DNA from 4 places in the Halomonas sp. BMC6 genome. Region 3 is predicted to be linked to each of the others. Evidence: predicted binding sites of a transcription regulator. Region 3 holds the regulator's gene; each other region holds the start of a gene.

Region 1 (7,480 bases), 2.7 Mb from region 3:
GAGCCGATGGAGATCGAACTTCAGGTGCTGCCAGTGGGTGCCTCTCCGGAAGGGAGCCACCATGAAGGTAGTCACCATGAAGGTGCCCATGATCATGGGCACGCGGCGCACTAAGTCGGCCTACCGCCCTGTTCGCCTTGGCGAGCGGGGCGGCGTTCCTGAAGTGGCCGCACGATCAGCCAGTCGATGATCAGCATGACGATCAAAGACGCCCCAACGAGCGGAAACAGCACGCCGCCAATGACGAGAAGGGCGATCAGCCCACGAAACACGGGTTTATCGGTGGGCAAGGGCGGCACGCCCATGGCCCCTGATGGGCGACGCTTCCACCACATCACGCCTGCGGCCACGCACATCACGATGATGGCGATGCATACCGCCAGCAGGAAAAGCTGATTGATAAGCCCAAACTCCTGCCCCAAGTGAACGTTAATCCCAAACTCCAGCCAGCGGCCTAGCGGGCCATAGTCGGCGTAGCTCATATCGAGCAGCGGCTCACCGCTATATTGATCAAGGTGAATCACCCGCTGCTGGGTTAAGTCATCGGGATAAATCGAACCGGTATACACCCCGGCAGCCGTGTTGGGCAGATTGACCGTGTAGCCCTGCTGTAGGCCCAGCGCATCTAACCGAGCTACGGCGTTGTTCAACCCAATGCGCGGGGCAGGCACGGCAGGCTGTATGGATTCAGGCACGCGCGCCTGCTCCAGCGACCAGCTGGTGCTGCCTTGGTCGCTTAAATAGGCGTTGGACATCGGTACGTCCACCCGAACGCCAGCCGGGTAGCCAAAGTTATTGCCGTTGGCCCACTCGTTTACCTGTGCGCCCCAAACGCCCGACCACGGCATGCCGGTAAGGGCCAAAAACACAATGAACCCACCAATAAAGATACCCAGCACCGCGTGCAGGTCGCGCCAGAACACTCGGCTTTTGGGTTTGCCACGCACGCTCACCACGCCGCCCCTACCGTTGCGCGGCCACCAGAGATAAATGCCGGTGGCGACCAACAAAATCGACCAGCCCGCAGCAATCTCAATCAGCTTGCGCGGGGTTTGCCCGAAGAACTTGAAGCTATGCAGGTAGCGAACGGTCCACATCACCGTTCCCCGGTCATCCAGAGCGCCCAGCACTTCCGCCGTATAGGGATTGACGTACACGGCCAGCCGTTCGCCAGTTAGTGAGTTAACGGTTACTTCCGCTGAGCTTCCCGGGGTGGCGGGCGAGGTGTATTTCACCGCCGTGCCGGGGTAATCCCGCAGCGCCGAACTCACGAGTGAGGCGGCAGGCTGTGTGGCTTGCTGAACTTCCACGCGCTTGAGATCTGAATGAATGAGCGCATCCAGCTCGTCATCGAATAAATACAGCGCCCCGGTCAGCGAGAGCGCGATTAAAAAAGGCAGGACTAATAGGCCTGCATAAAAATGCCAGCGCCAAACGGCGCGATACAGATCAAGCGACGCTTTGCGCGTTGTCTGTGTGGAACTCATTGTCGTCATGCACACGCTCCAAGCGCTCAAAGCACCGTGTTGTCCGCACGTAGCGGCGCTAACACGGCGTTCAAGACGCGATATTTATTTGCCAGCCAAGCCCGTTTTTAGCTGGCCAGTTAGGTAAACCCTTTGAGTTAAATGACCTTTAACGTGGGCGGAGCGCGAGGATAGGCGTGGGGGTAGGCTTGTACCGCAGCAGCGCGCTGGGCAAAGGCCTCTGGCAGCGGCGTACGTGTGATAAAGGCCACACTGCCAATGGCGGGTAAATGATGGGGAGCGGTAGGCGTTTTTTGCCATATACCGCAATAGTCACACGGGTGATACCAGTGATGCAGCGGGTCATCGTGATGAGATGACGGACCCGCCGATGTGCCATGCGACGCGGCATCATATCCGTGTGCATGTTCTGAAGAGTGGTCTAACGCCTGCCATTGAGACTGCAATTGCGAGAACAGCGGCCCAGCAAAGAGCAGGTAGATCGCCACGAACGCTAAATAGAGCGCTGTGCGATACCAAAAAGAGTTGGCTGAGCGGAAAGATCGCATCTCAAACTACGCTTTGTGAGCTGCCTGAATGACGGCTAAGCAGTTTACAGCGTCATACCGATGCAAAGTACCCGATGCCTGCGATTAACGCTGTGGTGTATTGCCGCGAAAGAGGGTGCTGCATCCGCACTTATTTGGTGCGTTTGAAGGTATTTTTGCTCGTTTATGGTGCTTTTTGCCCTGATTGAACAGCATAAAGAGAGCCGCTTCAGGCTATAAAAGCGTTTTGGCGCTGCCTGAATCGCACTTTCACCATTTTGGCGCACTCCTTGCATTTGTAAGGTAATGATTTATCCACAAGGAAGCGACAGCGCCCCATGATGTTGAGCGAACTCGCCCCACCCGCTGCTGGTTCCGGTCACCGCTTTGATGCCGAGCGCCGTTGGGCCGCCTCGCTGGCTCTGCGTTTTGCCAACCGCGATGGCGTGACTCGGTTAGTGCAAGCGCGTCACCAAGGGCCGTTACGGGTACAGCGCCCCTTCTACCCAGAAGGCCGCCAGGAAGCGTGCCACGTTTACGTATTGCACCCGCCTGGCGGGCTCGTGAGCGGTGATGCGCTGACCATCCGTGCTCATATCGAGCGCGAAGCCCATGCGCTGCTCACCACACCCGCCGCCAATAAGCTCTACAAAGCCGACAGCCAAGGCGTGGCCTGGACACAGCACACCGAGCTGACGGTAGAGGAGGGCGGCACCTTAGAGTGGCTGCCCCAGGAAACCATCGCGTTTAATGGTTCAAAGGGCACTCAACGCACCCATATTGCGCTGCAGGGCAATGCTCGCTGCCTAGGCTGGGAAGTGATGGCACTCGGCCGCCCGGCCAGTGATCTGCCCTATGTCACGGGGCGCATCGAACAGCACTTTCGCTTAACCCTGGATGGCAAGCCGCTATGGCTTGAACGCCAGCCGCTGGACCCCGCACACCCACGCTTTGCGGGCCGCTGGGGGCAGGGCGGCGCCACGGTGCAGGCCACGCTCTGGGCGGTGGGTATTGACGATGCCGCTGCGGCTATTGAAGCACTGCGCGAAGCGCTGCCGGATAACCCCCGCTGGGCGGTAACCGTGCGCCACGGCGTACTGCTGATGCGCTATCTAGGCACTTCTCGTAACGAAGCCTGGGCGCTGTGTGAGCAGGCCTGGCACCTGCTACGGCCGCGCTGGATCGAGCGCGAAGCGCATACGCCGCGCATTTGGCTAACTTAATTGGCAACACGCTGATAACGCTGGAGACACTCCATGGAACTGACCCCACGAGACAAAGACAAGCTGATGCTGTTTACCGCCGCCCAGCTTGCCGAGCGCCGCAAAGCGCGTGGTTTAAAACTGAACTACCCCGAAGCGGTAGCGCTGATCAGCTTTGAGATTATGGAAGGCGCGCGAGATGGCCGCAGCGTGGCGGATTTAATGAGCTACGGCCGCGAAATCCTCACCCGAGACGACGTGATGGAAGGCGTGGCGGAGATGGTCGATGAAGTACAGGTGGAAGCCACCTTCCCAGATGGCACCAAGCTGGTCACCGTTCACACGCCGATCAACTAATCATCCACCGTTAGGAGAGCGCCATGATTCCAGGACAGTATCAGTTACAAGAGGGTGATATCGAGCTGTGCGCGGGTCGCGAGCGTATCACCGTGGAGGTGGCCAACACCGGCGACCGGCCCATTCAGCTTGGCTCCCACTACCACTTTGCTGAAGCCAACCCCGCGCTGGTGTTTGACCGCGATAAAACCCGTGGCTACCGCCTGGACGTCGCCGCCGGCACCGCCATCCGCTTCGAACCCGGCCAAACCCGCGAAGTCACGCTGATTCCGTTTGTCGGCAAGCGGGAAATCTATGGCTTCCGTGGCGATGTGATGGGGCCGCTCGATTAGCCAACGGATTAATAAAGAACAACCGACGGTAGGGCGGGCATCGGCTGGGTGACTGTCTGCGCCATGGATGGCGCAGTCAAGCGTACAAGGACGTATTCACAGCGTGTCACACAGACGATGGCCGCCCAGCACTGGACTCAACGCTTGAGGCAGAGGCAAATATGAAACCGGTAAACAAGATCAGTCGGCAAGCCTACGCCGATATGTACGGCCCCACCGTAGGCGACCGCGTGCGCCTGGGTGACACCGAGCTATGGATCCAAGTCGAAAAAGACGCCACCCACTACGGTGAAGAAGTAAAGTTCGGCGGCGGCAAAGTTATCCGCGATGGCATGGGCCAAAGTCAGCGCCAGGACGCCTCGGTGATGGACACCGTGATCACCAACGCGCTGATTTTAGACTGGTGGGGCATCGTCAAAGCCGATGTAGGGCTGCAAAACGGCCGCATCGCCGCCATCGGCAAAGCAGGCAACCCCGATACCCAGCCTGATGTGGAAATCGTGATTGGCCCCGGCACCGAAGTGATTGCGGGCGAAGGCAAAATCCTCACCGCAGGCGGCATCGACGCCCACATCCACTTCATCTGCCCCCAGCAGGTGGAAGAAGCGCTGATGAGCGGTGTTACCACCATGCTGGGCGGCGGCACCGGCCCCGCTACCGGTTCCAACGCCACCACCTGCACCCCCGGCGAGTGGCACATTGGCAAAATGCTTCAAGCGGTAGATGACCTGCCCATGAACATCGGCCTGCTCGGCAAAGGCAACGCCAGCCTGCCGGAAGGGCTCGAAGCGCAGTTGGAAGCCGGTGCCATGGGCCTCAAGCTGCATGAAGACTGGGGCACCACCCCCGCCTCGATTGATACCTGCTTAAGCGTGGCGGAAAAGTACGATGTGCAGATCGCCATTCACACCGATACGCTTAACGAATCCGGCTTCGTGGAAGACACCCTAGCGGCGTTTAAAGAGCGCGGCATTCACACCTACCACACCGAAGGCGCAGGCGGTGGCCACGCCCCGGATATCCTCACTGCCTGCTCCAAAGAGTACGTGCTGCCGTCCTCCACCAACCCCACGCGGCCCTACACGGTGAACACCATCGATGAGCATCTCGACATGCTCATGGTCTGCCACCATCTGGACCCCAATATCCCCGAAGATGTCGCCTTTGCGGATTCACGCATTCGCCGCGAAACCATCGCCGCCGAGGATATCCTCCACGACCTGGGCGTGATCTCGATGATCGCCTCCGACTCCCAGGCCATGGGCCGCGTGGGTGAAGTGGTCTGCCGCACCTGGCAAACCGCCCATAAGATGAAAGTGCAGCGCGGCCTGTTGCCGGAAGATGAAGCGTTAGGGGCCGACAACCTGCGCGCCAAGCGCTATATCGCCAAATACACCATCAACCCCGCCATTACCCACGGCATTGCCCATGAAGTCGGCTCGATTGAAGTCGGTAAGCTGGCGGATTTGGTGCTGTGGAAGCCTGCTTTCTTTGGCGTCAAACCCGCGCTGATTCTGAAAGGCGGCATGATTGCCGGTGCGCCGATGGGCGACCCCAACGCCTCCATCCCCACGCCGCAGCCTGTGCATTACCGCCCCATGTTCGGCACCTTTGGCCGCGCCGCCAGCCAGACCCGGCTCAACTTTGTCAGCCAAGCGGCGATTGACGCAGGCATCAAAGAGCGCCTTGGCTTACAAAGCACGCTTTCCGCCTGTAAAAACGTGCGCGGCGTGCGTAAAAAAGATATGAAGCTCAACGACGCCTGCCCAGAACTCACCGTCGACCCGCAAACCTACGAAGTGCGCTGCGACGGCGAACTGCTCACCTGCGAACCCGCGACCGAGCTACCGCTGGCGCAGCGGTATCACTTGTTTTGAATGTAGGGTATACCCCACGTGACATGAGAGCCGGGAGCAGCCCGTAGAGAGGGTCTTTTGCCATGGATGGCAAAAGTAGCGTACAGGGGTGTATTCACAGCGCCCTCTCGTAGGGCTGCTCCCGGCGAGCCTCAAAGGCTATACCAGGACGATATCGATGCTGAAACTGATTGAACGCCTCGGCCCCATAGATGAGGGCACCGCCAGCGACACGCTGACACTGCCCTTTGAGCTACGCATTCGCGGCCGCTTAAAAGCTGAGAGCGACAGCGGCCAGCCTCTTGGGCTGTTTCTGGATCGCGGCCCCGTGCTGCGCGATGGCGAAGGCCTGAAAGCCGAAAACGGCGAGATCGTGCGCATTTGCGCCGCGATCGAACCCGTGGTGACCGCGCGAGTGAGTACTGGCTTACCGCTGGCACGGCTTGCTTACCACCTCGGCAACCGCCATGTGCAGCTGGCGCTGGGTGAAGACGAGCAGGGCGGCTGGGTACGCTTCCCACCCGACCATGTCCTCGAAGAGCTGGCCGAGCTGCTGGGTGCCACGCTTGAGCACCATAACGCCACCTTCGACCCCGAGCCGGGCGCTTACAACCAAGTGGGCGGTGGGCATTCGCACAGCCATTCTCACGGTCATGGCCACGCTCATTCCCACGACCACGACCACGACCACGACCACGACCACGACCACGACCACGCGCATGAGCACCACCATGCCCACTGAACAGCCCTCAGACCTCGCCCTGCTAGGTCTGATGCAGCTCGTCAGCCCCGCGCTGCCCATTGGTGCCTTCGCCTTTTCCCAAGGGCTGGAGAGCGCTTTTGAACTGGGCTGGGTGAGTGATGAGTCAAGCCTGTCTCATTGGCTATCCGGCGTGCTGGAAGATGGCATAAGCTGCTGTGAGCTGCCGCTGATTGAGCGGCTATATCGCGCTTTCGAGCACCAAGATGGCACTGCGGTGGCCGAGTGGGACGACTGGCTGGCCGCCACCCGTGAAACTGCGGAATTGGCCGCTGAAGACAGCCGCCTGGGCGCCTCGCTGAAGCGGCTACTGGGCAGTCTCGACCTATTACCAAAAAATGCAGGGCTGCCTAGTGAAGACTCACTCACGCCCTTGCTACCGGTGCAGGCTGGCTATGTGACCCTGTTTGCCTGGGCGGCTTACCAGCGCGGCATCCCCGTGCGCCAAGCGCAGCTCGGCTTTGGCTGGGCGTGGCTGGAAAACCAGCTCGCGGTAGCCTGTAAAGCGCTGCCGCTGGGCCACACCGCTGCCCAGCGCATTATCGAGCAGTTACGTGGCGAGCTGGTGAATGCCGTCGAGAAGGCCCAGCGGCTAAACGATGACGAGCTTGGCCCCGCGCTGCCCGGCGTGGCGCTGGCCAGCGCCCTACACGAAACCCAATATTCCCGCTTGTTTAGAAGCTAACGAGCGTTGTTATTTAGGAGAAAACCATGACTCACTGTTTACGCGTTGGCGTAGGTGGCCCGGTCGGTTCAGGTAAAACCGCCCTGCTCAAGCAGCTCTGTACCGCGCTGCGGGACCACTATGATATCGCCGTCGTCACCAACGATATCTATACCCGTGAAGATGCCGACTTCCTGCTTAAGCACGATGCGCTGCCAGCGGATCGCATCTTGGGTGTTGAAACCGGCGGCTGCCCGCACACAGCGATTCGGGAAGATGCCTCCATGAACCTAGC
Region 2 (7,480 bases), 2.2 Mb from region 3:
GTTTGGTGGAGGTTCGATGCAAAAAATCGAGGAGATCTATTGGCTGCGCGCTTACGGCTGTGTCGCCGTCTTTCTATTCCATTGGCTCGATCATATCAACCAGCGTGTGGATAACGTCGCCACGGACCTGATGCGCATACCGCTGGTGCTGGGCACGCCGGTTTTCTTGTTCATTTCGGTCTTCGTCTTTGCCGTTCGATACGATCAACAGGTGCCGCCAGGCTTTCTGCTGCAGCGGGTGAAGTACGTCATGTTGCCCTATGTGGTGTACGGGAGTATCTACTCCATGGCCCAGTGGCGGCAGCTGGCGGGAAGCGAGAACGCCGTGGGGTTTTGGGAAAATGCCAAAGTCTATTTTCTTTACGCCGAGTGGCATGGCTACTTTTTGATTATCGCCATGCAGTTCTATGCGGCGTACTGGGCGTACACGCGCTGGCGGCTATGGCGCTATCACCCGGTACCGTGGCTGGTGGCTGCCTGCTGGGTGAGCATGGCGTATTGGGGCTTGGCCTATGCCTTCGAGATCGAGCCGCCGGGCTACTTGCTCTGGGTGGCACCGCTGGGCTGGGTGTATCTGTTTTTTTTGGCCCTGGTTCTGGTGCGTTACTACCCGTTAACGCCCTCGGCTACGCTGGTCGAGCGGCCCGTATGGCTGCAACTCCTTTCCCAACCGCGTTGGCTTTTCCTGTTCGTCGGCGTAATCGTGCTGGCCACGTTCGAGCATTGGCTGGCGTTCTCATCGAAGGAAGTCTGGGTCATTCCCTTCTTCGTACTGTTCACCCTGGCGCTGATGCGTGGCTTGAAAGGACGCAGAGCGCCTGGCTGGGTGCGCTATATCAATGCTTACTCGTTTGGTATTTATCTGGCGCATCCGATGTTTTTCACGCTCACCGATACGTTCGTGGGCGTGACGACACTGCCGCTGGTGGTTTACGCGGTGCTGCTCATCGTCGTAGGCAGCGTTGGCTCTATTTTGCTCAACAAAGCGGCCAATACCACGACGATGGGGGCCATGCTGTTGGGTAAGCGGTTGAAGGTATGAGTACAGGGTAGGGTAGGTGACAGGGCGGGCATCGATGCGCGGAACCAGAAAAGGCTAGGGCGAGGTGGATGACTGGCTGTTTGGTGAGCCACGGGCCAACCCCAACGATTCGCCGCTCAAGGTTTTAAGCCGGGTCGGGCAAGCGTAAAGGCGCTGTAAAAAATCGAGCAGGGCTGGCTCATCCAGCTCGGGATCGAAGCCACCAATGCGCTCTAACCAGGTGCGCCGAATGGCAATGTAGGGCGGTACGGACACGGCCGTACTGAGAAAGTGCAGCAGCAATCGCTCCGAAAACCGGGGCGTAGCCGCGTTGATGAGCAGTGCATCCATCGCCGTGTTGAGCTGAGGATAGAGCAGGTACCAAAGCTGTGCCGCCATAGGTTCTTTATGCAGCGCAATCAGCAGCCACTCTGCTTGACTGATATAAGCCGCCTGATTGAGGCGCGCGCCGAGCATTTGCGAGGGGGTCACCAGGCAGTGGGCATGATAACGCTGTTCGAGGGCGGTGAGCCGCTCGTCCGCCTGCGCGCAGGTGACGATGATCGGCATCACATGGTCGGCCAGGCCGGACTGGCGAATGGAGCGCAAGTGGCGCGGTAGCAAAGCCCCTGTCACTGAAGCGTCTACGATAAAGCAAACCGTACCCATGCACGCGGCTTCCTTTTGTTATGAAGCATCTCCGATTGTAATTTATTGTAGATGTGGGTTTCTTTGCGTAGCAAGAGAAACTTTTTTAACAACAGGGAGGTGCAAGCGCCTCTCCTCTAACCAATTTGGTGCGCTCTGTGGCTTGCGTGCACTATTTTTGTGCATATGAGACACGAGATGCCCTTTCCGTACGAAGCGTGACGATGTGTTGCCACATTAAGACGCAGACGTTTAGTGATTTTTCGTATTTAAAAACAATGGCTTGCTGTTTTTTATGGCCATTATGGTGCAGGATTGGCATGCTCTGTGCTTATGAATCATAGATAGTTTCATCAGCGGCTATTGAAGCGTAGGCAGACGCCTCCAGGCGTGCTACAACGATAGCCGGTCTGAAATGATCGCTGGGCGGTTTGTTATCCATCGTCAGACAAACGTTAAGCGAACAAAAAAGACAAACGCGCCACATGCAATTGCGTGTTGAACGATTTGTTGAATAACACTTTTATCGATAGCTTACAGTTACACGCTTTAAGCCACGCTCATACCGGAGGACACTATGTCAGCCAAGACTCTCGCGCTAATCGAAGAACATGATGTTAAGTGGGTAGACCTGCGTTTCACCGACACGCGCGGTAAAGAGCAGCACGTCACCGTACCGGCACGTGACGTGAACGAAGAGTTTTTTGAAAATGGCCAGATGTTCGATGGCTCTTCCATCAACGGTTGGAAGGGCATCAACGAGTCTGACATGATCCTGCGTCCGGAAGACGGCACCGGTTTCTTGGACCCTTTCACCGAAGACGCTACCCTGATTCTGCGTTGCGACATCATCGAGCCGGCGACCATGCAGGGCTACGATCGCGACCCGCGCTCCATCGCTAAGCGTGCCGAAGCGTACCTGCAGTCTACCGGTCTGGGCGACACGGCCTTCTTCGGTCCGGAGCCGGAATTCTTCATCTTCGACGAAGTACACTGGAAAGCCGACATCCAAGGTGCCATGTACAAAATCACCTCTGATGAAGGTGCATGGGCGACCAGCAACCAAGTCGAAGGTGGCAACCTGGGCCACCGTCCCCGCGTGAAAGGCGGCTACTTCCCGGTTCCCCCGGTCGATAGCTTCCACGATATCCGTGGCGCGATGTGTAATACCCTGGAAGCGATCGGTCAGACCGTGGAAGTACACCACCACGAAGTAGCTAACGCGGGTCAGAACGAAATCGGCGTTAAATTCAACACGCTGGTGAAGAAAGCTGACGAAGTTCAGGAAATGAAGTACGTGATCCACAACGTGGCACACGCTTACGGCAAAACCGCTACCTTCATGCCGAAGCCGCTGGTAGGCGACAACGGTTCGGGTATGCACGTACACCAGTCGTTCTGGAAAGATGGCCAGAACCAGTTTGCTGGCGACGAGTACGCGGGCCTGTCTGAAATGGCGCTGTACTACATTGGCGGTATCATCAAGCACGCTCGTGCCCTGAACGCCTTCACCAACGCTTCTACCAACTCGTACAAGCGTCTGGTACCGGGCTTCGAAGCACCGGTCATGCTGGCCTACAGTGCCCGTAACCGTTCTGCGTCTATCCGTATTCCGTACACCGCTAGCCCGAAAGGCAAGCGTGTCGAGACTCGCTTCCCGGATCCGACCGCCAACCCCTACCTGGCGTTTGCCGCGATGCTGATGGCGGGTATCGACGGTATCAAGAACAAGATCCACCCTGGCGATGCCATGGATAAGAACCTGTACGACCTGCCGCCGGAAGAAGGCAAGTCCGTACCGACCGTTGCCAACAGCCTGGATCAAGCACTGGAAGCACTCGATGCTGACCGTGCGTTCCTGACCGAAGGTGGCGTGTTCACCGACGATATGATTGATGCCTACATCGAACTGAAGATGGAAGACGTTGAGCGTATCCGCATGACGACTCACCCGATTGAGTTCGACATGTACTACTCTTGCTAAGAACGGTCTTTAATGACGGTGCTAAAATCACCCTTGCGGTGTGATTAGCCAGAAAACCCCGCCTCGGCGGGGTTTTTTTATGGAAGCGAAATACGCAGGGGCTAGTAATGATAAGCAGACGACGTTTGCAAAACAGAATAGGTTTATCCACAGCGGCGGTGCTTCTACTGTGCCTGTGGGTAAGCGTGGCCCAGTCGCAAACGGTGTATCGCGTGGTGGATGAGCAGGGCAACGTGACGTTTACCGATAACCCTGAGCGGGGTGGGGATGCCATTACGCTGGCACCGCTGCCCAGCATACCATCGGCGTCGCGCCCTTCAACAGCGGCACCGCGCAGCCTGGGCAGGCCGGGTCAGCCGTTTATGCCTTATGACCGTTTTACGATTGCTAATCCCGCTAGCGGTGCTTCCGTGCGGGGCGGTATGACGCCAGTGGAAGTGCAGGTGGTGCCACCGCTGCGAGACGACCATCAGATTCAACTGCGGGTGAATGGCGAACTCAGCCAGTCGGCCCTGCATAGTGACGCTTTCTGGTTGGCAGGCTTGCCTGCAGGGGCGCACCAAGTGTACGCCGAGCTGCTGGATAGCCAGGGCCGTGTGCAGCACCGCACCGATCCGGTGACTATTTTTATCGCTGAATAGTCTTGTGCACTATAATGGTGCATTAGGGCGGCGAGGGCGACAGCGCATTGCGCTATAAAGGCTCGCCATGCGCCCGTCATCTGCCCACAAGCCGTGCAAGCCGCGGTTTGCGCTGAATTGGCGCGCTTTTTGCAGCTCCTCCCCTAACACCCCTCTTTAATGGATCAGTGCCCATGAGTATTGGTCGGAGCGACGCTTCAGGACACGCCATGTATCAGCGTTTACTCGAACACCTCACCACCGCAGTTCTGCTGCTCGACGGTGAACTCTGCGTGCGCTGGATGAACCCGGCCGCGGAAGCGCTGCTGGCGGTGAGCTTCAGCCGCGTGCAGGGCATCAGTTTGGATACGTTGCTCGGCGGTGATGAAAGCATCGATGAAGTGCTGGCCAAAGCGCGCGATGCGTTCCATCCCTACACACAGCGCGAGGCGCGTATTACGCCGCTCAATAGCGACCCGCTGACCGTCGATTATACGGTCACGCCGCTCTCTGCCGATGAACTGCTGTTGGAGGTCGAGCCGCGGGATCGCTTGATGCAGATCTCCCGGGAAGAGGCGCTCACCACTCGCCAAGAGACCATCAAGGTGCTGGCGCGGGGCTTGGCTCACGAGGTGAAGAACCCATTAGGCGGCATTCGCGGTGCGGCGCAACTGCTGGAGCGTGATTTAGACGACCCGGCGCTGCGGGAATTTACCCATATCATCGTGGAGGAGGTCGACCGCCTGCGGGATTTGGTCGACTCCATGCTGGGCCCCAATCGCATTATCAAACACGAGCCCGTCAACATTCATAAAGTGTTGGAGCGCGTGCGGGCGCTGCTGATTGCCGAGCATCCGCAGGTCACCATCAGTCGCGACTACGACCCTAGCCTACCGGACCTGTCCGGTGACGAATCGCAAATGATCCAAGCGGTGCTCAACGTAGCGCGCAACGCCGTTCAGGCCATGAGCGATGCGGGCACGTCCGCTCCCGAACTGACGCTTCGGACCCGTGCGCGCCGTCAGTTTACCCTGGGGGCCGAACGGCACCGCTTGGTGAGTGAAGTGGGCGTGATCGATAACGGCCCTGGTATTCCCGAGGCGCTGCGCGACACGCTTTTTTACCCGATGGTCTCTGGCCGCGCGGAAGGCAGCGGCCTAGGGCTATCGATTGCCCAGTCAATATTGCACCAACATCAAGGATTGATCGAATGCGACTCACGACCCGGACATACCGAATTTCGTTTACTGATTCCATTGGTTATTAATTGCACCGGAGAAGCGTCATGACTGAGGCGACACGTACCGATGTTGCACGAGTGGTTATTGTCGATGATGACCGCGCTATCCGCTGGGTGTTGGAGCGCGCGCTGGCGCAACCCGACTTGGAGGTCGAGTGTATCGAGCGAGCGGATACGGCGCTTGCGCGACTGTTGGACAATCCGCCGGATGTGCTGGTCACCGATATCCGTATGCCGGGCATCGACGGGCTGGATTTGATGTCGCGGGTGCGTGACGCCCATCCGGACCTGCCGGTCATCGTCATGACCGCACACTCCGACCTGGACAGCGCCGTGGCCTCTTATCAGGGCGGGGCGTTCGAGTACTTGCCCAAGCCGTTCGATGTGGACGAAGCGCTCGCGCTGGTGCGCCGTGCGGTCGCCCATGCCCGTGAACGTCAGCGCCCGGTGAGCGTGCCAGAGGGGTTGAGCGCCGAAATCATCGGTGAAGCGCCCGCCATGCAGGAAGTCTTTCGCGCCATTGGTCGGCTATCCCATTCGCATATTACGGTACTGATCAACGGCGAGTCGGGCACGGGTAAAGAGCGGGTGGCCCAGGCGCTGCACCAGCACAGCCCCCGGTCTGGCAAGCCGTTTATTGCACTGAATATGGCGGCGATTCCGCGCGACTTGATCGAATCCGAGCTGTTTGGGCACGAAAAAGGGGCCTTTACCGGTGCGGCCCAGCAGCGCCAAGGCCGCTTCGAGCAGGCCAACGGCGGCACGCTGTTTCTGGATGAGATCGGCGATATGCCGGCCGAAACGCAAACGCGTCTGCTGCGCGTGCTGGCCGACGGCGAGTTTTACCGGGTGGGCGGTCACACGCCGGTGAAAGTCGATGTGCGGATCATCGCGGCAACGCATCAAAATCTCGAATCGCTCGTCGACGATGGGCGCTTCCGGGAGGATCTGTTCCACCGCCTGAACGTGATTCGCGTTCATCTTCCGCGTTTAGCCGAACGGCGCGAAGACATTCCTCGGCTCACCCGCCACTTCCTGGCCGAAGCCGCCAAAGAGTTGTCTACCGACATCAAAGTGTTGACCCCCGAAGCAGAAGCGCATTTAACGCGTCTGCCCTGGCCAGGGAACGTCCGTCAATTGGAAAATATCTGCCGCTGGCTGACGGTGATGGCTTCCGGTCGGGAAATCCTGGTCGAAGACCTGCCGCCCGAACTACGGACGGTAGGAGCCTCCGAGAGCAGCGTACACGGCGATTGGCGTACGGCATTTCGAGACTGGGCCGATCATGCGTTGGCCGAAGGGCATACGCATCTGCTGGAAGAAGCGGTGCCCGATTTCGAGCGTATTCTGATCGAAACGGCGCTCAAGCATACCGGTGGACGTAAGGGCGAAGCCGCCGAGCTGCTGGGCTGGGGGCGCAACACCTTGACCCGTAAGCTTAAAACGCTGCTGCCTGCGCTGGCGGATGACGCCTAATTCGTGGGCCCGCGGGTAAGGGATGGGGGGAGAACAAAGACGGCATCGGCAAGCGCTGGGTCTGGGACACGGCACTCCGCCTGTTCCCAGGGCAGCAGGCTGAGGGTGTGCTGGATCCCCATCCCTTCGAGCTGATGCTCTACGCCGTGGCCGTAGATGACGTGGCCAAGGCCCATTAAGCCAACGGCTAACGCGCCCTCTTTGACGGCTTCTGCCAGGCCGTGCGCCATGGCGGTGTCCCAGGCGAGCTGCGCTTGGGTAAAGCGGGACAACATCGCAGGGTTCTCTTGCCCCATGCCATGCTGCTCGAATACCTGGGTCAAACGCTGCTGATAGGCTGCATGGGCGGGTAGCGGGGCAGGAATTCCGTAGCGCTGGTCAGCGGGTACCTGATCAAAGCCCTCTTGGACGAGCCGTTGGCGCAGTTCTGGCGTGATGTTGAGGGCGACGAGCGGAATCGCTTGTAGTCGCGCGAAGTGAAAAATGGGCAG
Region 3 (7,480 bases):
AGAACTCACTGATTAGATTCGTTTGCAGCATTATATCAGGCTGCGACCACAACATTGATTCGCCAACGCGATTCAGGCGAAAAGGAGGCCAAATGGCACAGGCATTTGATGCATCGGCGCAGCAGGCACTGCTGACACAGCGCGCTGAGGAAGCGCTTGCCCTGGCAAAGCAGCTAGGAGCAGATGCCGCCGAAGTGGGCGCCAGCGTTGACCAGGGCATGGGTGTCAGCGTTCGTTTGGGCGAGGTGGAAACCGTTGAACTATCCCGGGATCAAGGCATTGCGGTGACGCTTTACGTGGGCAAACGGAAGGGAAGTGCGTCTTCTACCGATGCCAGCAGCGCCTCGATTCGTGCCACGGTAGAAAAGGCACTGGCGATTGCCCGCTATACGGGCGAAGACCCCGCCGCCGGTCTGGCAGAGGCAGCGTTAATGGCCACCGAGCTGCCCGATTTGAAAGTGCATCACCCTTGGGCGCTCTCGACGGAGGAGGCCATCGATTTGGCGCTGCGCTGTGAGCAGGCAGGTCGCCGCGTCGAGGGGATCCATCAGTCGGAAGGGGCATCGCTTTCAAGTGGTGAGGGCGTGCGCGTTTATGCCAATAGCCACGGCTTTCTGGGGACTCAGAAAGGCAGCAATCACTCGCTCTCCTGCATGCTGATCGCTCAGGATGACCAAGGCATGCAGCGTGATTATGACTACACGGCGGCACGGAATCCGCTCCATTTACGCCAGCCAGAAGACGTGGGGCAAGAGGCCGCAGCGCGTACGCTACGGCGACTGGGCGCGCGTCGACCGCCGACCGGTACCTTTCCGGTGCTGTTCGACCCGACGCTGGCCAGCGGCCTGATCGGTCATCTTATGGGTGCTTTGGCAGGCGGAGCGCTTTACCGCGAAGCCTCCTTTCTATGCGACCGCCTGGGGACACCGCTTTTTCCCGAGTGGTTTGGATTGGAAGAGCGACCCATGGAAGTGGGGGCGACGGCGAGTTCGCCATTCGATGCCGAGGGGGTACAAACCCGCAATAATCGTTTCATCGATCAGGGGCAGGTCGCCAGCTACATGCTCTCTGCCTACAGCGCACGGCGTTTAGGCATGCACTCGACAGGCAATGCAGGCGGCGCACGTAACCTACGCTTGCTGGCTCCTTTGACACCGCGTGCCGAGCTCTTGAAACAGATGGGGCGCGGTATCTGGGTCACCGAACTCATGGGCCAGGGGGTGAATGGGGTGACCGGTGATTACTCGCGAGGCGCGGCGGGTTTTTGGATCGAAAACGGTGAGGTTCAGTACCCGATTGAGGAGTTCACGATCGCCGGTAACCTGAACAAGATGTTTGCAGGACTGAGCGCTGTGGGCGATGACACGGATACCCGTGGCAGCATTCACACGGGTAGTTGGCTTGTGGATGCGATGACCGTCGCTGGCAGCTAATCGTTGACGCGGAGTCGGTTACTGGTCTTCGTCAAACCGCGCGTCGAACAGCGCTTCGATGGCATCGAGCGCTTGTTCGGCGTCTTCCCCTTCCGCAGCTACAGTGAGTTCGGTGCCGCAGGGCGCCGCGAGCATCAGCAGCGACATGATATTAGCGGCATCGGCTTTTTGCTGCTGCTTGTATACGTGGATGCTGGCAGAAAACTGCTGGCCACACTGAACCAATTTGGTGGCCGCGCGGGCATGGAGGCCGCGCTGGTTGGTAAGGGTTAACGTTCTTTCGGGCACTCTGGTTCCTTTTTGCCGAGTGGGTCTTTGAATAAAAAGGCTTAGGGCGTACGGGTGGTCGCGGTGGTGGGGCTTGGCGCCACGGGCTCTTCGCTCAGCGTGTACTGCAGCCCCAGTTCGCGATGCCTCAACTGCACTTCTCCGGTCTGCTTAACGAGCCGCTGGGCGAGCTGCTCCACCATGTAAACGGAGCGGTGCTGACCGCCCGTGCAGCCGATAGCTACGGTCATGTAGCTACGTTGGCTGTTTTGGTAGGCCGGTAACCACTTCTCCAACCAAGCCTGAATATCGCTGGCCATGGCTTCCACTACCGGGTAACCGCTCAAGAAAGCGACGATATTGGCATCGCGGCCAGTATATTGCCGAAGGGTAGGGTCCCAGTATGGGTTGGGCAGACAGCGTACGTCGAAGACCAAATCCGCATCCAGCGGAACGCCGCGTTTATAGCCGAAGGACTCAAAGGTGAGCGTGAGCTGATGCTGGCGCTGGTGGGCCACTTGATCGGTAATGCGGCGGCGCAAATCGTGGACGGAGAGCCGAGACGTATCGATCAATAAATCGGCGAGATCGCGTATTTCATGTAGCGTCTCCTCCTCTTTGTTGATCGCCTCTTCCAGCGTCATTTCGCTGTCGCGAGTGAGGGGGTGGCGACGACGAGTGGCGGAGTAGCGCTCCAGCAGAATGCGTGCGTCCGTGGTTAGATAGATCACCTGAAAACGAATGTCTCGCTGGCGTAGCTCTTCCAACAGCGCTGGCAGACGCTCCAGCGCGATGGGGAGGTTGCGCGCATCGATGCTAACGGCAATACGGGTGCGTTCGCCTTGAGCGCGCAGCTCATCGATCAGCGAGCCCAGCAGCATGGCAGGTAAGTTATCGATCGCATAATAGCCAAGATCCTCCAGCGCTTGTAAGGCGATAGATTTACCGGACCCCGAACGGCCGCTAATGATCACCAGTTGCATAGCGTCTCTCTTGGCGTATGAGCGTAGGAAATAAACAGTGATGGACGTGTGAGTATCTTACGCGGCCTGTTCGCGTATCTTGGCCGTCATTAGGGTCAATAACTCTTTTTGACTGCTGGCTTTGCGTAACTGTTGACGGGTATTCGCATCGTTCATGATCGTCGCGACTTGCCCAAGCAGAGCGAGATGCGTGTCGTCCGCCTCTTCGGGTACGAGCAACACGAACACTAGATCGACGGGGTCGCCATCGATGGCATCGAAATCGACCGGCTCGGCAAGTTTCAAAAAGCCGGCGATGGGCGAGCTACAGTGCGGGCTACGTGCGTGGGGGATGGCAACGCCGTTGCCAATTCCCGTGCTGCCGAGACGCTCGCGTCCAATCAGGCGGCTAAACACTTCTTGGCTATCGAGGCTGGGTGTGTTTTGGGCGATGAAGGTGCTGAAAAACTCCAGCACCCGTTTTTTGCTGCCCCCGGGCACGTCGTAGAGCACGCGCTCCGGGGGGAGGATGGTTTCCAACGTCATTGAGTTAACGCACGCCTGCGCCCTGGGCGCGAGCTTGTGCTTTTTCCTTGTGTTTAACGAGTTGACGATCGATTTTGTCTGCGAGCGCATCGATAGCGGCATACATGTCGTTATCGAGGGCTTCGGCATGAAGGTCGGCACCGGCGGCATGCAGCGTACAGGCTGCCTGCTGGCGTTCCTTCTCGACAGATAAGGTCACTTGCACCGTGGTGATGTTGTCGTAGTGGCGTTCGACGCGTTCCAGCTTTTCGTTAACGTAGTCACGCAAGGCGTCAGTCAGTTCAACGTGATGACCAGTGATGTTTACTTGCATTGACGTGCTCCTTATCCATCGGGCTGTACTTCGATTGTAACCCTTTTTGCGCTATTGCAAAGCCCCTGCGTCGAGTTTGTCATGCCCTACCGTTTAACTAACGTAAACGGCGGCGCTCACTGGACGAGGGAATACCCATTGACTCGCGATATTTCGCTACCGTACGCCGGGCAACGCTGATGCCTCCCTCCTCAAGGAGGGTCACCAGGCGACTATCGGAGAGCGGTTTACCCGACGGCTCCTCTTGTATCAGTTTTTTGATCCGTGCACGAATGGCGGTGCTGGAGTGGCTATCGCCGCCATCGTGGCTGCTGACTTGGCTCGAGAAGAAGTACTTCAACTCGAACACGCCTCGTGGCGTATGTATGAATTTCTGCGTCGTCACACGGGAGATCGTGGACTCGTGCATCTCCACGGCCTCGGCGATGTCGGCCAGGATCAGCGGTTTCATGGCCTCTTCGCCGTGCTCTAGAAAGCCGATCTGGCGGGCGATGATTTCACGACCTACTCGCAGAAGCGTGTCATTACGGCTGGAAAGGCTTTTGATCAGCCAGCGAGCTTCTTGGAGGTGCTCTTTCAAGAACTGGTTGTCTTGGCTCTTGTCGGCGCGTTTGATCAAACTGGCGTAATCGGGCTGGATACGCAGGCGCGGCAGCGCCTCCGGGTTGAGCTCTAAGTGCCAGCCCTCGTTGTCATGGCGCACGACCAAATCGGGCGTAATATAGCTGTCGTCGGTCACGCCGTAGGCGCTGCCTGGGCGTGGGTCAAGGCTGCGAATTAAACGGATGACGTCGTCCAACTGCTCGTCATCCAGGCTCAGGCGGCGCTTGAGTAGCCGTAAATCGTCTTTGCCCAAGGCTTCGAGAAACTGACGCACCAAGCGTTTTGCGGGCATCAATAGCGGGGTGTCTTCAGGCAGCGCGGCCAGCTGAAGCATCAGGCACTCGCGCAGGTCGCGGGCAAACACGCCGGTGGGCTCGAACTGTTGTAAGCGCAACAGGGTGTTTTCTACTTCACGCTGGCTCAGGCTGTCGTGGCCTTGCGCCTTGAGGCCTTCGCGGATGTCGTTGAGCGGTTGAGTGAGATAGCCGTTGGCATCCAGTGCATCGATCAGGCTTTCGGCAATGGCATAGTCGCGGGGAGAGAAGTCAGTCATGGCCAATTGCCATAACAGATGGCCATGAAGGCTTTGGCCTGCGGCTTGGCGCTCGAAGTCGGGTCCTTCGCTGCTACCGCCCAAGCTGCCCATGTCTTGGTAGGTGTCCGACCAGTCGCTGTCTACGGAGAGTTCGTTGGGAATGCTGTCCGACCACTCGGCCTCTTGAGGCTCGCTAACAGCCTGTTCGCCAAACTCATCCTCTTGTTCGAGCATGGGGTTAGCGTCCAGCGCTTGCTGAATTTCTTGACGGAGGTCCAGCGTTGAGAGCTGTAGCAGGGCAATGGCCTGCTGCAGCTGAGGTGTCATGGTCAGCTGTGTGCCGATACGCAATTGGAGAGAAGCTTTCATGACCATCTGAGAACCACTCGTTAATCAGAAAGCTCCACCCTAGAGCGAGTTATGACTCTGTGCAAGTGCAATAAGCATGCCACTAAAAGAAAAGTTTGGTCAGGCCAGAGTTTAGAGGCGGAAGTCTGCGCCTAGATAGACATCACGAACCTTCTGGTTATTGAGGATCTCCTGGGCGTTTCCACTGGCGATGATATGGCCGTCGCCAACGATGTAGGCAATGTCACAAATATCCAGGGTTTCGCGCACGTTATGGTCAGTGATCAAGACGCCGATGTGGCGTTTTTTCAGTGCGCGAATGATGGTTTTGATTTCACCCACTGAAATAGGGTCGACCCCGGCAAACGGCTCGTCGAGCAGAATGAATGCGGGCTCGGTAGCGAGTGAGCGAGCGATCTCCACTCGGCGGCGCTCGCCCCCTGAGAGGCTCATGCCCAGGTTGTCGCGAATGTGGGTAATATGGAAATCTTCGAGCAGTGACTCGAGGCGTGCTTCCCGAGCGCTGCGGTCCAGCGCTTTGCGCGTCTCGAGAATCGCCATGATGTTATCGGCCACCGAGAGCTTGCGGAAAATGGAGGCTTCCTGGGGAAGGTAGCCAATCCCGGCCATGGCGCGCTCGTGCATGGGCGCATGGGTCAGGTCGACGTCGTCGATACCGACGCTACCGGCATCGGATTTGACCAGTCCAACGATCATGTAAAACGACGTGGTTTTACCCGCCCCGTTGGGCCCCAGCAGGCCGACGACGCTACCCTGAGCGATTTCCAGGTTGATATCTTTCACGACCCGACGGCGTTTGTAGCTCTTCGCTAGGTGATGGGCGTAGAGCGTTTTGACAGGTGCGGAATCTGCAGAGGTTGATGCTGCCACGTGGCCGCTCCCTATTGTTCGGGCTGAAGAGTCATGCGAATGCGCTGGTTGTCGCTACCGCTCACGTCGGAGCGTGCTTGCACCACTTCCTGGTCGATGAAGTACTCCAAACGCCCCCCTTGGAAACGGTCGCCTTGCTGTGTCAGTTCGGCTTGGTCGATCAGTTCGACACGGCGTTCGGCGACATGGTAAACGATACGACGCGCCCAGCCCTCCATGGGGGTTTCTTGATCTTCGAGCTGATTGCGCAGGTAGGCGCGCTCACCCGTGGCAATGGCGCGTGACAGCTCGCCTGAGTCGTTGCGCTGAATTTCGACGCGTTCGCCGCGCAGTTGCATCTCGCCCTGGCGAATGTCCACGTTGCCTGAGTAAACAGCGGTGCCAGCGCGCTGGTCGAGGTCCAGGCGGTCGGCTTCGACCTCGATGGGGGCTTGGCTTTGTGCCATGGCCGCCGTGGCGAGGGGTAGGGTTAACGCAAAGAGTGCAGTGCGGAGAGAGGCGTTCATCGCGACTCCTCAGGGTTACGAGTGGCAGGCGGGTGGACGCCGCGCACGTTATTGGTCAGGCGGACTTGGCTGTCATCGAGCCAAACGTCCATGCGGGAGGCTTCCATGCGCTGCGGCGGCTGCTGCAACAGCACGGGCGTATCGCTCCAGGCATGGCGCGTCACGCCATCGTAGTTTAATTGCTGCGTGTCGAGCTGCCAGCCCTCTTCGGGAGCCAGTAGCCGGGCAGACCCTCTTAGCGTCAGGGCCTGGGAATCGGTATTCAAGGTGCCGGTGTCTGCCGTGGCCAGCCACTCCCGCTGTTCGCTGTCGAACAGCGTCGCGCGCGGCGACATGACATCGGTCATGGCCGTTTGAGGCGTATGGACCAGTCGAGGCGTGACCAGCGACTGCTGGATAGCGCCTGTCTCGCCAAACAGGGTAATTTCGGCGTTCTCCAACACATGCCCAGGCTCCTGGGCACGGGCCTCCTGATCGATCTCACCCTCTTGCGGGCCGCGCGGGTCCAGCCAGACCAGCAGTCCGCCCAGGGCCACGACCATCGCCGTGATCCACACCCGTTTTCTGACTCTGAGACCCATCACGAGTGCCTGTGAAGATACGTGTCGAGCACGGCATCCCAGTGCCCTTGCGAAGTGAGCAGCGTATCGCAAATTTCACGTACCGCGCCGTGGCCGCCTAGCCGTTCCGTGATCCAATCGGCATGGGTGTGCATGTAATCAGGCGCATTGGGGACCGTGATGCCGACGCCGCAGCGCTTGATGGGAGCGAGGTCAGGCAGGTCATCACCGCAGTAGGCCACCTGCTCGAGGGTGATATCCAGTCGTTGGCAAAGCGCGCGAAGCGTCGTGAGCTTATCTTCGCAGCCTTGGTGAACGTGGCTAATGCCGAGCGCCGCCGCGCGCTGGCTGACCATGGGCGAATCGCGTCCGGTAATCAGTGCCACGTGAATGCCGACCCGCTTGAGCAGTTTCAAACCATGCCCGTCTTGGGTGTGAAACGCTTTGATTTCGATGCCGTCCGCCTGAAAGTAGAGGCGGCCATCCGTCAAGACGCCATCTACGTCTAGCGCGAGG
Region 4 (7,480 bases), 280 kb from region 3:
TAATTAGGGCTTCGGCGAGTCTTGGCGAATGATGCTCACCTTTTGCTGTTCCTTGGTCCACTTGCCCGCTTTCTTATCAATATATTGGAAGTGTTCATTGGTAAAGCTGCCTTGGTTACAAGCATGACGGTAGGAGACCGTGGGCACGTGAGCTTGATCCAAAAGCTTGATGAAAACGCCCGGCCCCGTCAGCTCAAACACGTTAGTAAGCTGATTCTCTACGATGTTGTGATGGACCTGCTCAATTAATTTAAGCAGGTTGGGGTTGCCAGGTCGACTGGCAATAAAGTAATTGCTCAACTCTCCTTTGCGGGTCGTTACATATAATTCGTCAATATCTGCGGGTACAACCCGGCCCAATGGCCAGATGGCATGGGCGTCGATGTCAAGGTAAACGCCACCATGCTTATAAAGCGCCAATAGCCGCCAAAAATCGGCCTGAGCGGCACCAATCTGCAGTTTGTCGTAGCTCTCGAGCCACGCAGGTTCGAAGTTCTGTTCAATGAAGTTCTGGCGCGCTTGGGTGATCATGAAACGATACTCAAAGCGCGGTGCCATCAGGCGGTTAAAGAGATAATTGAGATAAACCGGCAGCGTCACCTTATTGGTGAAATTGGTTTGCCAAATAACACGAGGGATGACGGTATCTTGCTTGGCGGGTAGCCAGGGGGCCGCACGTTCTGGCAGCGTAAAACGCTTGTTGGGAAAAAGCGCATGGAATCCATAGCTCAACACTTTGGTGATATTGGCAAACAGTTTGATCACCCGGCTGACGGCCACGATGTGAGGCTGGCGGGTACGGCGACGTGAAGACATAGTCGTCCTTTCGATGAGCAAATGAAAAGCCTAGCGTGTTGGCTAGGCTTTCAGTACGTCAGGGGTTTAAGAGCGGGGTATTACCAACCGCCCTGTGCCTCTAACAAGCTGCGCATATTATTATCCAATGGCAGTTGGAAGTCTGCACTTCCCAGTACCATGGCATCGCCAGCGCGCACAACGCGAGCGCTCACGTATAAATAGTCCTGGCCCTGAGCATAGGTGCCCATCAGGATAGAGCGTGCATTGTGCTGAGAGCTTAATCGTTGAACCTGACGAGAGAGGATGAGTTCCCCCACGCTCTCTTCAATAAACATGCTATCGCGCATTTTGACTTCGCGAACCTGCATCCCCTGCTGAGCCAGTGCCGAGGCCATGATCTCAGAACTGATCCGGCCAAAGGTCGAGGATTGGCTCAGGTTGTCGATACTGACAAAGGTAGCTGCAATCATGGGGCTGTAGCGAGTTAAATCGGGGTTGTTAATGACCATCTGTTGCGCTGCTTCATGGGCAAGTTCAGAAAGGTCAGGCTCTGGCTCTTGAGGCTGGGAATTATTGCCTAGGTTCGCGCAGCCTGTCAGCAGCAGCGTAAGGCATAACGTAGCCAAGACGTCAGTGCGAAACAGGCGCACTGACGTTAACGCAAAGATCGAACGTAAAGACATAAACATTACCAAGTATCAGTGATAGAAACGGTCGGCGTCGTAGGTGTTCTGGGTACCCGATGAGGGGCATATTGGCGGCGATCACCCGAATTAATGTAATAGATATTGGATGAGGAGTAGAGGATTTGATCCTGTTCCACTATCTGGGTGGTGATGATGATTTCTTCGTTGCCCTTGGAGGTCCAGCTACCGTTGGTGGTGTCGGCCGCCATAGCCGCTGGGATGAGTGCCAGTGCGGGCTCGCTCCAGTTGCCCAAAGGGATACTGGCCACTGCAATACCACTCGCCAAAGCGGTATAGGCCCCGAAGGGTGGCCGCGTATAGCCACGGTCTCGGTGCTCGACCACTTCTACATCAATTTGTATGGTGGCACCGTTGGTACGCGGCTGAGTCGTCACGCTGCCGCCGCCCGAAACCAGCTCGCTGGTCAGTAGCGTTCTGAAGCCGCGCTCGAACTCGCCTCCGCTGTAGTATGAGCCGTACTGCTCATGTTCAGGGGCCGCAATGTGTAAATCACGGAAGCGCACCCGTTCGCTGGATAAAATGCCGCCCGCTTCGTGCTGAGCGAGCACTTCCCAGTGCTGGGCGGCCTGCATTTTTTGCTGTTCCGTGTAGGGGTAAGTCGTGGCAATGGGGGCCTGAGAAGTGCTGGCGTAAAAACAGCCGCTGAGCATCAGGCTCGCAAGTCCCAGGCCAACGGGGCGTAAAAAATGGACAATGGAGTGTGACATAGGACGAGTGCGCACCTGGTAGTTCCTTATCGCTACTAATCGGCTTTTTGATAGACTAGTTTGCCATGCTTAGCATAGATCGGCCACGAGGTTAAAAACTTGAATGAGTAATCATACCAATGCTTGAAGACCATCGCAGCGGCCCACGTCATGATTCTCTGCTCTCCAACTACCCCGAAGACGATAGCAACAACGGTTGGATGATCAGCTATATCGATATCATGACGCTGCTGGTGGCGCTATTTGTCATTATTATTGCCGCTGCCGGGGTGACTAGCCCTGATTGGTCGCCTGCCACGGCAGAGCCTGATACGGGTGACAGCATTGCTGCACCGCTGGGAGTACCGTTGCCCGCTGTGTTGGATGAGCGCCGCCAGCAGAGAAGCACCACGCTGGCGGCCGTGCCCGGCACTCTTAGTCCGATGGCTATTAGCGCTGCGCTAGGGGTGGCAGGCTTACCGCCTCGTCCTACCACCGTTCCCAGCGTGCCGCCGCTGATAGCACTGCCCGTTCAACCTGAGCCCACTCCGGTGTCAGAGACGCCATTGGTGGCGTCGTTAGTGGAGCGCTTTCACGCTTCGTTACCCACTTCCACATTGTTACCGATCCCTACATTACCGACTCCGTTAGTGCGCATTGAAGAAGAGGTTGCCGCAGCGCCGTTGGCTGATTACATGGTGCTGTTGACCGATCGCCCCCCAGTAAACGTACAGGAAGTCAGTGATGAGGCGATCAGCAGTGCGTTAGCAATCGATGCCCGTTTGGCTGAGCAGGTTGAAACATCGCCCTATTTACCCAACCTTGAGGGCGTAGAGGTCTCTCGAGTGGCGGAAGGCATCAGCCTGCGGGTACAAGATAGGCTGCTGTTTCCCTCTGCGACGGCAGAGCTAACCGAAGGCGGCTCATCGCTGGTAGGGAGTCTGTTAGACACGATTCAGCGCTACGATGGCGAAGTGTGGGTAGAAGGCCACTCCGACAGTCAAAGTATTAACACCCCAGAATTCTCCTCTAATTGGGCGCTCTCCAGCGCACGTGCTATTGCCATTGTTGAAGCCTTGGAAGCGGCGGGTGTGGCCGCTGAACGCTTGCGAGCCGTAGGGTTAGCCGCCACTCAACCCTTGGAAGATAACAGCACCGCCGAGGGGCGTGCGCGTAACCGCCGAGTGGAGGTGGTCATTCATGCTCAATAGGTGGCATCCAGCAATGAACAACGCTTTTGTATAAGGCGATAGAAACAGAGATAGATACAGCATAAAAAAAGCCCGCCGGGGGAGGCGGGCTTGAAAGGGCTTGGCTCACTGCAGCCCACTGACATCAGGTGAGGGGGTGTACAAGGTTGCCAGTGGGTACAATTCGAGTATAGCTATTTGTGAGCGTTTGCCAAGGGCTTGTGCAATTTTTTTGCGAATTTCTTGTACTTATTTTTATGCATAAAACTGATTGAATAAAAAAGAGGGCGTTTTTGCACTGTTTTGGTGCTTTTTAAGTGCGCTTTTTTGGTGCTTGGTAGTCGGAGATTATTTTCTGTGGTTTAAGTAATTGATTTTTTTTATCTAAACTTCATTGGCATGCATTCTGCTTTATTGCTTATCTGAGAACGACGCCCGCGTAACGGCTTTAAAGATTGCAATAAGGTGGTGCCATGACAAAACACACCCGCACTACAAGCACTCACTTTGAGTGGGTGAATCTCGCCCAGCCTCCTGGAAGCCCCGACCCGGCCCTTCAGCCGCGTTTAGTGGTTACTGACCTAGACGGTTCGCTGCTTGATCACCACAGTTACGACTTCTCTCCTGCAGCGCCTTGGCTGGCGCGCCTAAAACAGCTGGGCGTGCCCGTTATTCCAGTCACCAGTAAAACCCGTGCCGAACTGATCTCCCTGCGTGAAGCGTTAGGCCTAACGGCGACGCCGTTCGTGGCGGAAAACGGCGCTGTGATTGGCCTGCCGCCGGGCTGGTGTCACGCACGGTTAGATCGCCCTGGCAGCGGGCTAGACGGCGTGGTGGTGAAACACACCGGTGTTGACGTGGGGTTTATCCGTGCACGGTTGAACGTCTGGCGCAAGCGTTTGGGCGTGCGCTTTACCCGGATGAGCGAACTGGATATGGCGGCTGTGATGTCGCTCACCGGTTTAGACGAAACCCGCGCCAAAGCGGCCCGGCAGCGTGAAGGCAGCGAGCCGCTTATCTGGGAAGACGACGAAGCTGCGCTGGCCAATTTCCGGTTAGCGCTGGAAGGCGATGGCTTGATGCTCACCCAAGGCGGACGCTTTTGGCATGTGATGGGGAAAGCCTCGGATAAGGGCAGCGCCGTTGATTGGCTCATCAAGCGCTTTACCGCGTTGCGTGGCCGTGAGCCGCTCTCATTAGGACTAGGTGACGGCCCGAACGATATATCCATGCTCGATGCCGTCGATCAGGCCGTCGTGATCAAAGGGTGCCACGACTTGACCGTCACGCCGACGAATACAGCGCTATATCGCACTCAGGAAACCGGGCCGACAGGCTGGGCCGAGGGGGTGGCCCACTGGTGGGGGCGAGACGACCGCCGGTTAGCGGCGGCACCTACCCAAGCGTCCGTTACGGCCTAATCAACGAGGGATCAGCGTATGAGTGATTTTCATCAGAATGGCGTCATTACCGATTTCCACAACCTCACTCGCCGTCCGGTGGAGGCGCTAGAGCAGGAGCTAGGCCAGTTTGCCAAGCGTCGTCCGATGGGGCTGATACTCCCGTCGCTATTTTCCGAGTTGGAAGGCCCAGCGCTTTCGGCCATTGTCGATGAGTTGGTGAAAGTGCCTTATCTCAATGAGATTGTGATCGGCCTGGACCGGGCAGACCGTGAGCAATTCCTATATGCCCGCGAATTCTTCTCTCGTCTTCCCCAGCACACCCGCATTCTATGGAACGACGGTCCACGCCTGCGTGAGCTAGACGCCGAGCTGGAAAGCCACGGTTTAGGGGCCTTAGAGCCCGGCAAAGGGCGCAACGTGTGGTATTGCGCAGGATACGTGCTGGCCTCTGGCCGCTCGTCGGTGGTTGGTCTGCACGACTGCGATATTCTGACCTATGACCGTAGCCTGCTGGCGCGGCTCATGTATCCCGTGGCTCACCCACGGTTCAATTACAGTTTCTGCAAAGGCTATTACCCCCGCATTGCCGAAGGAAAGCTCAACGGCCGGGTGTCTCGGCTGATGGTGACGCCGCTACTGCGAGCGCTCAAAACCGTATGCGGGCCGCTGCCCTATTTGGACTACTTGGATAGCTTCCGTTATCCGCTCTCGGGGGAGTTTGCGATGCGCAGCGATGTGCTGGAAGGCATTCGTATCCCCGCTGACTGGGGCCTGGAGATTGGGGTGTTGTCTGAACTGCAGCGTAACTATTCACACCGCCAGCTGTGTCAGGTCGATATTGCCGATGCCTACGACCACAAGCATCAGCCCGTTAGCGAGGATGATGTCAACGGCGGCCTGAATCGCATGAGCCTGGATATCGCCAAAGCACTGTACCGTAAGCTGGCCACCCAAGGCGTGAGCTTCAGCAGTGAAGATTTCCGCACGCTAAAAGCGACGTACTACCGTCTAGCACTCGATTTGATCGAAGCCTACGACCACGACGCCACCATGAATGGCCTGAGTTTGGATCGCCACTGTGAAGAGCAGGCGGTGGAGCTGTTTGCCAGCAATCTGCTGGAAGCAGGCAATCTGTTCTTGGATAACCCCCGCGAACGGCCGTTCATTCCTAGCTGGAACCGGGTACAGGCCGCCGTACCCGATATACTGGCGCGAATGCACGAAGCAGTAGAGTTGGATAACCAGGGCAAGGTGTAGCTGGGAAATAAGGTGAGCAAGCCCCCGCCTGGTTGGGCGGGGGCTATGACTATTAGAAGTCGCTGAAGGAAGAGGGTTGGGCTGCGGGCGCGGCAATGACAGGCTGGTGGATTTCTTTGTTCAACTTGAAGTTAGTCACCAAGTGGCGAAGCTGGGTGCTTAGCTGCGCTAGCTGCTGGGTCGCGTGGTTACTCTGCTGTACCAGTCCCGCGTTTTGCTGGGTCATTTGATCCATCTGCGTCACGGCCTGATTGACCTGCTCGATACCGCTGCTCTGCTCGATGGTAGCTGCCGAGATTTCCTGTACAAGTGTACTGAGCTGCTGAATATCGGCGACCACACCGGTAATCATCTCACCCGTGTTTTTGACTTGGCGGCTGCCTTCGACCACCTGCGCATCCGCGTTTTCGATCAATCCTTTGATCTCTTGGGCGGCGGACGCCGAGCGGCTGGCCAGCTGGCGCACTTCATTGGCGACGACGGCAAAACCACGGCCTTGCTCGCCTGCGCGGGCCGCTTCCACCGAGGCGTTCAGCGCCAGAATATTGGTCTGAAAAGCGATGGCATCAATGGTATTCACGATGCTGCTCATTTGCGTCGCGCTGTTGTTGATGTTCTCCATTGTGTGAATCACTGACGCCATAGCGTCGCTACCGCGTTGGGCGCTTTCAGCGGTTTTGGTGGCCAGGGTGCGGGCATGGTCAGCGTGGTCGGCGTTCTGTTTCACCGTGGCCGTTAATTGCTCCATGCTGGAGGCGGTTTCTGCCAAGGAGGCCGCCTGCTCTTCAGTTCGGGTGGAGAGCTCTTCGTTGACACCGACGATCTGCTCCACGCCATGATTCACCTGATCGGCACCGTGGTGAATGTCGCTGATGGTGCCTGCCAACGTCTCGCGCATGCGATTAATGTCATACAGCAAGCTGTGCTGATCCTTGGCGGAGAGTGTGGCGGCTTGGGTAAGGTCACCATCGGCAATATGGCGTACCACCGTGGCTGCATAGCGCGGGTCGCCGCCTAGACGACGGGCAACGTCACGAATGACCCAGCCCATTAGCAGCGTCACCGGCACGCCAATCACTAATAAAATGATCGCTGAGCGAATCAGGCCGGTAATGAAGGCGGCATTGATGTCGTCGACATAGACGCCGGCGGCCAATGACCAACCCCACTCTGGCAGGTGTGCGACATAGCTCACTTTGGGCACTTGGTCATCCCCGCTGATGCGGCGCGAGTAGTAGTCCACATGACCGCCACCGGCTTGGGCAACGTCCAAGAAGGCAGCGTACAGCCGCATGCCGCTGGCATCTTGATAAGCGCTCATATCCTCGCCTCGTGGGCGATTAGGGTGCGACACGATCGCCAAGTCGTTATCGAAGGCAAACACATACTCGCCTTCGCCAAAGCGGACGCTGGCAATGTTATCGATGGCTCGCTGCTGC

What was found. Region 3 encodes sigma-54, which starts transcription at its own class of promoters, with help from an activator protein. Its sites were predicted from a motif close to TGGCACNNNNNTTGCTNT; they were not measured.
Region 1: AB6K10_RS02230 (urease accessory protein UreD) is a predicted target of sigma-54. The motif match lies at 2,294-2,311, and genes of this name have one in related genera.
Region 2: glnA (glutamate--ammonia ligase) is a predicted target of sigma-54. The motif match lies at 1,986-2,003, and genes of this name have one in related genera.
Region 4: AB6K10_RS16925 (HAD-IIB family hydrolase) is a predicted target of sigma-54. The motif match lies at 3,777-3,794, and genes of this name have one in related genera.

What each region holds. Positions count from the first base shown of each region.
Region 1 covers NZ_CAXNSH010000001.1:484,920-492,399, reverse strand. The annotation lists gene AB6K10_RS02245 (copper chaperone PCu(A)C) at 1-114, shown strand, start outside; gene AB6K10_RS02240 (PepSY domain-containing protein) at 111-1,496, opposite strand; gene AB6K10_RS02235 (DUF2946 domain-containing protein) at 1,625-2,035, opposite strand; gene AB6K10_RS02230 (urease accessory protein UreD) at 2,353-3,237, shown strand; gene ureA (urease subunit gamma) at 3,271-3,573, shown strand; gene AB6K10_RS02220 (urease subunit beta) at 3,597-3,905, shown strand; gene ureC (urease subunit alpha) at 4,067-5,782, shown strand; gene ureE (urease accessory protein UreE) at 5,940-6,503, shown strand; gene AB6K10_RS02205 (urease accessory protein UreF) at 6,493-7,206, shown strand; gene ureG (urease accessory protein UreG) at 7,233-7,480, shown strand, end outside.
Region 2 covers NZ_CAXNSH010000001.1:1,020,573-1,028,052, forward strand. The annotation lists gene AB6K10_RS04865 (acyltransferase family protein) at 17-1,042, shown strand; gene AB6K10_RS04870 (hypothetical protein) at 1,097-1,690, opposite strand; gene glnA (glutamate--ammonia ligase) at 2,247-3,653, shown strand; gene AB6K10_RS04880 (DUF4124 domain-containing protein) at 3,761-4,294, shown strand; gene glnL (nitrogen regulation protein NR(II)) at 4,504-5,562, shown strand; gene ntrC (nitrogen regulation protein NR(I)) at 5,559-6,989, shown strand; gene AB6K10_RS04895 (ChaN family lipoprotein) at 6,986-7,480, opposite strand, start outside.
Region 3 covers NZ_CAXNSH010000001.1:3,219,145-3,226,624, reverse strand. The annotation lists gene pmbA (metalloprotease PmbA) at 93-1,433, shown strand; gene AB6K10_RS15800 (HPr family phosphocarrier protein) at 1,452-1,721, opposite strand; gene rapZ (RNase adapter RapZ) at 1,763-2,683, opposite strand; gene ptsN (PTS IIA-like nitrogen regulatory protein PtsN) at 2,741-3,208, opposite strand; gene raiA (ribosome-associated translation inhibitor RaiA) at 3,213-3,521, opposite strand; gene AB6K10_RS15780 (RNA polymerase factor sigma-54) at 3,619-5,034, opposite strand; gene lptB (LPS export ABC transporter ATP-binding protein) at 5,140-5,898, opposite strand; gene lptA (lipopolysaccharide transport periplasmic protein LptA) at 5,910-6,404, opposite strand; gene lptC (LPS export ABC transporter periplasmic protein LptC) at 6,401-6,985, opposite strand; gene AB6K10_RS15760 (HAD family hydrolase) at 6,985-7,480, opposite strand, start outside.
Region 4 covers NZ_CAXNSH010000001.1:3,497,517-3,504,996, reverse strand. The annotation lists gene AB6K10_RS16945 (glycosyltransferase) at 4-816, opposite strand; gene AB6K10_RS16940 (FlgO family outer membrane protein) at 897-1,481, opposite strand; gene AB6K10_RS16935 (hypothetical protein) at 1,487-2,227, opposite strand; gene AB6K10_RS16930 (OmpA family protein) at 2,332-3,402, shown strand; gene AB6K10_RS16925 (HAD-IIB family hydrolase) at 3,855-4,802, shown strand; gene AB6K10_RS16920 (glycosyl transferase) at 4,821-6,041, shown strand; gene AB6K10_RS16915 (methyl-accepting chemotaxis protein) at 6,094-7,480, opposite strand, start outside.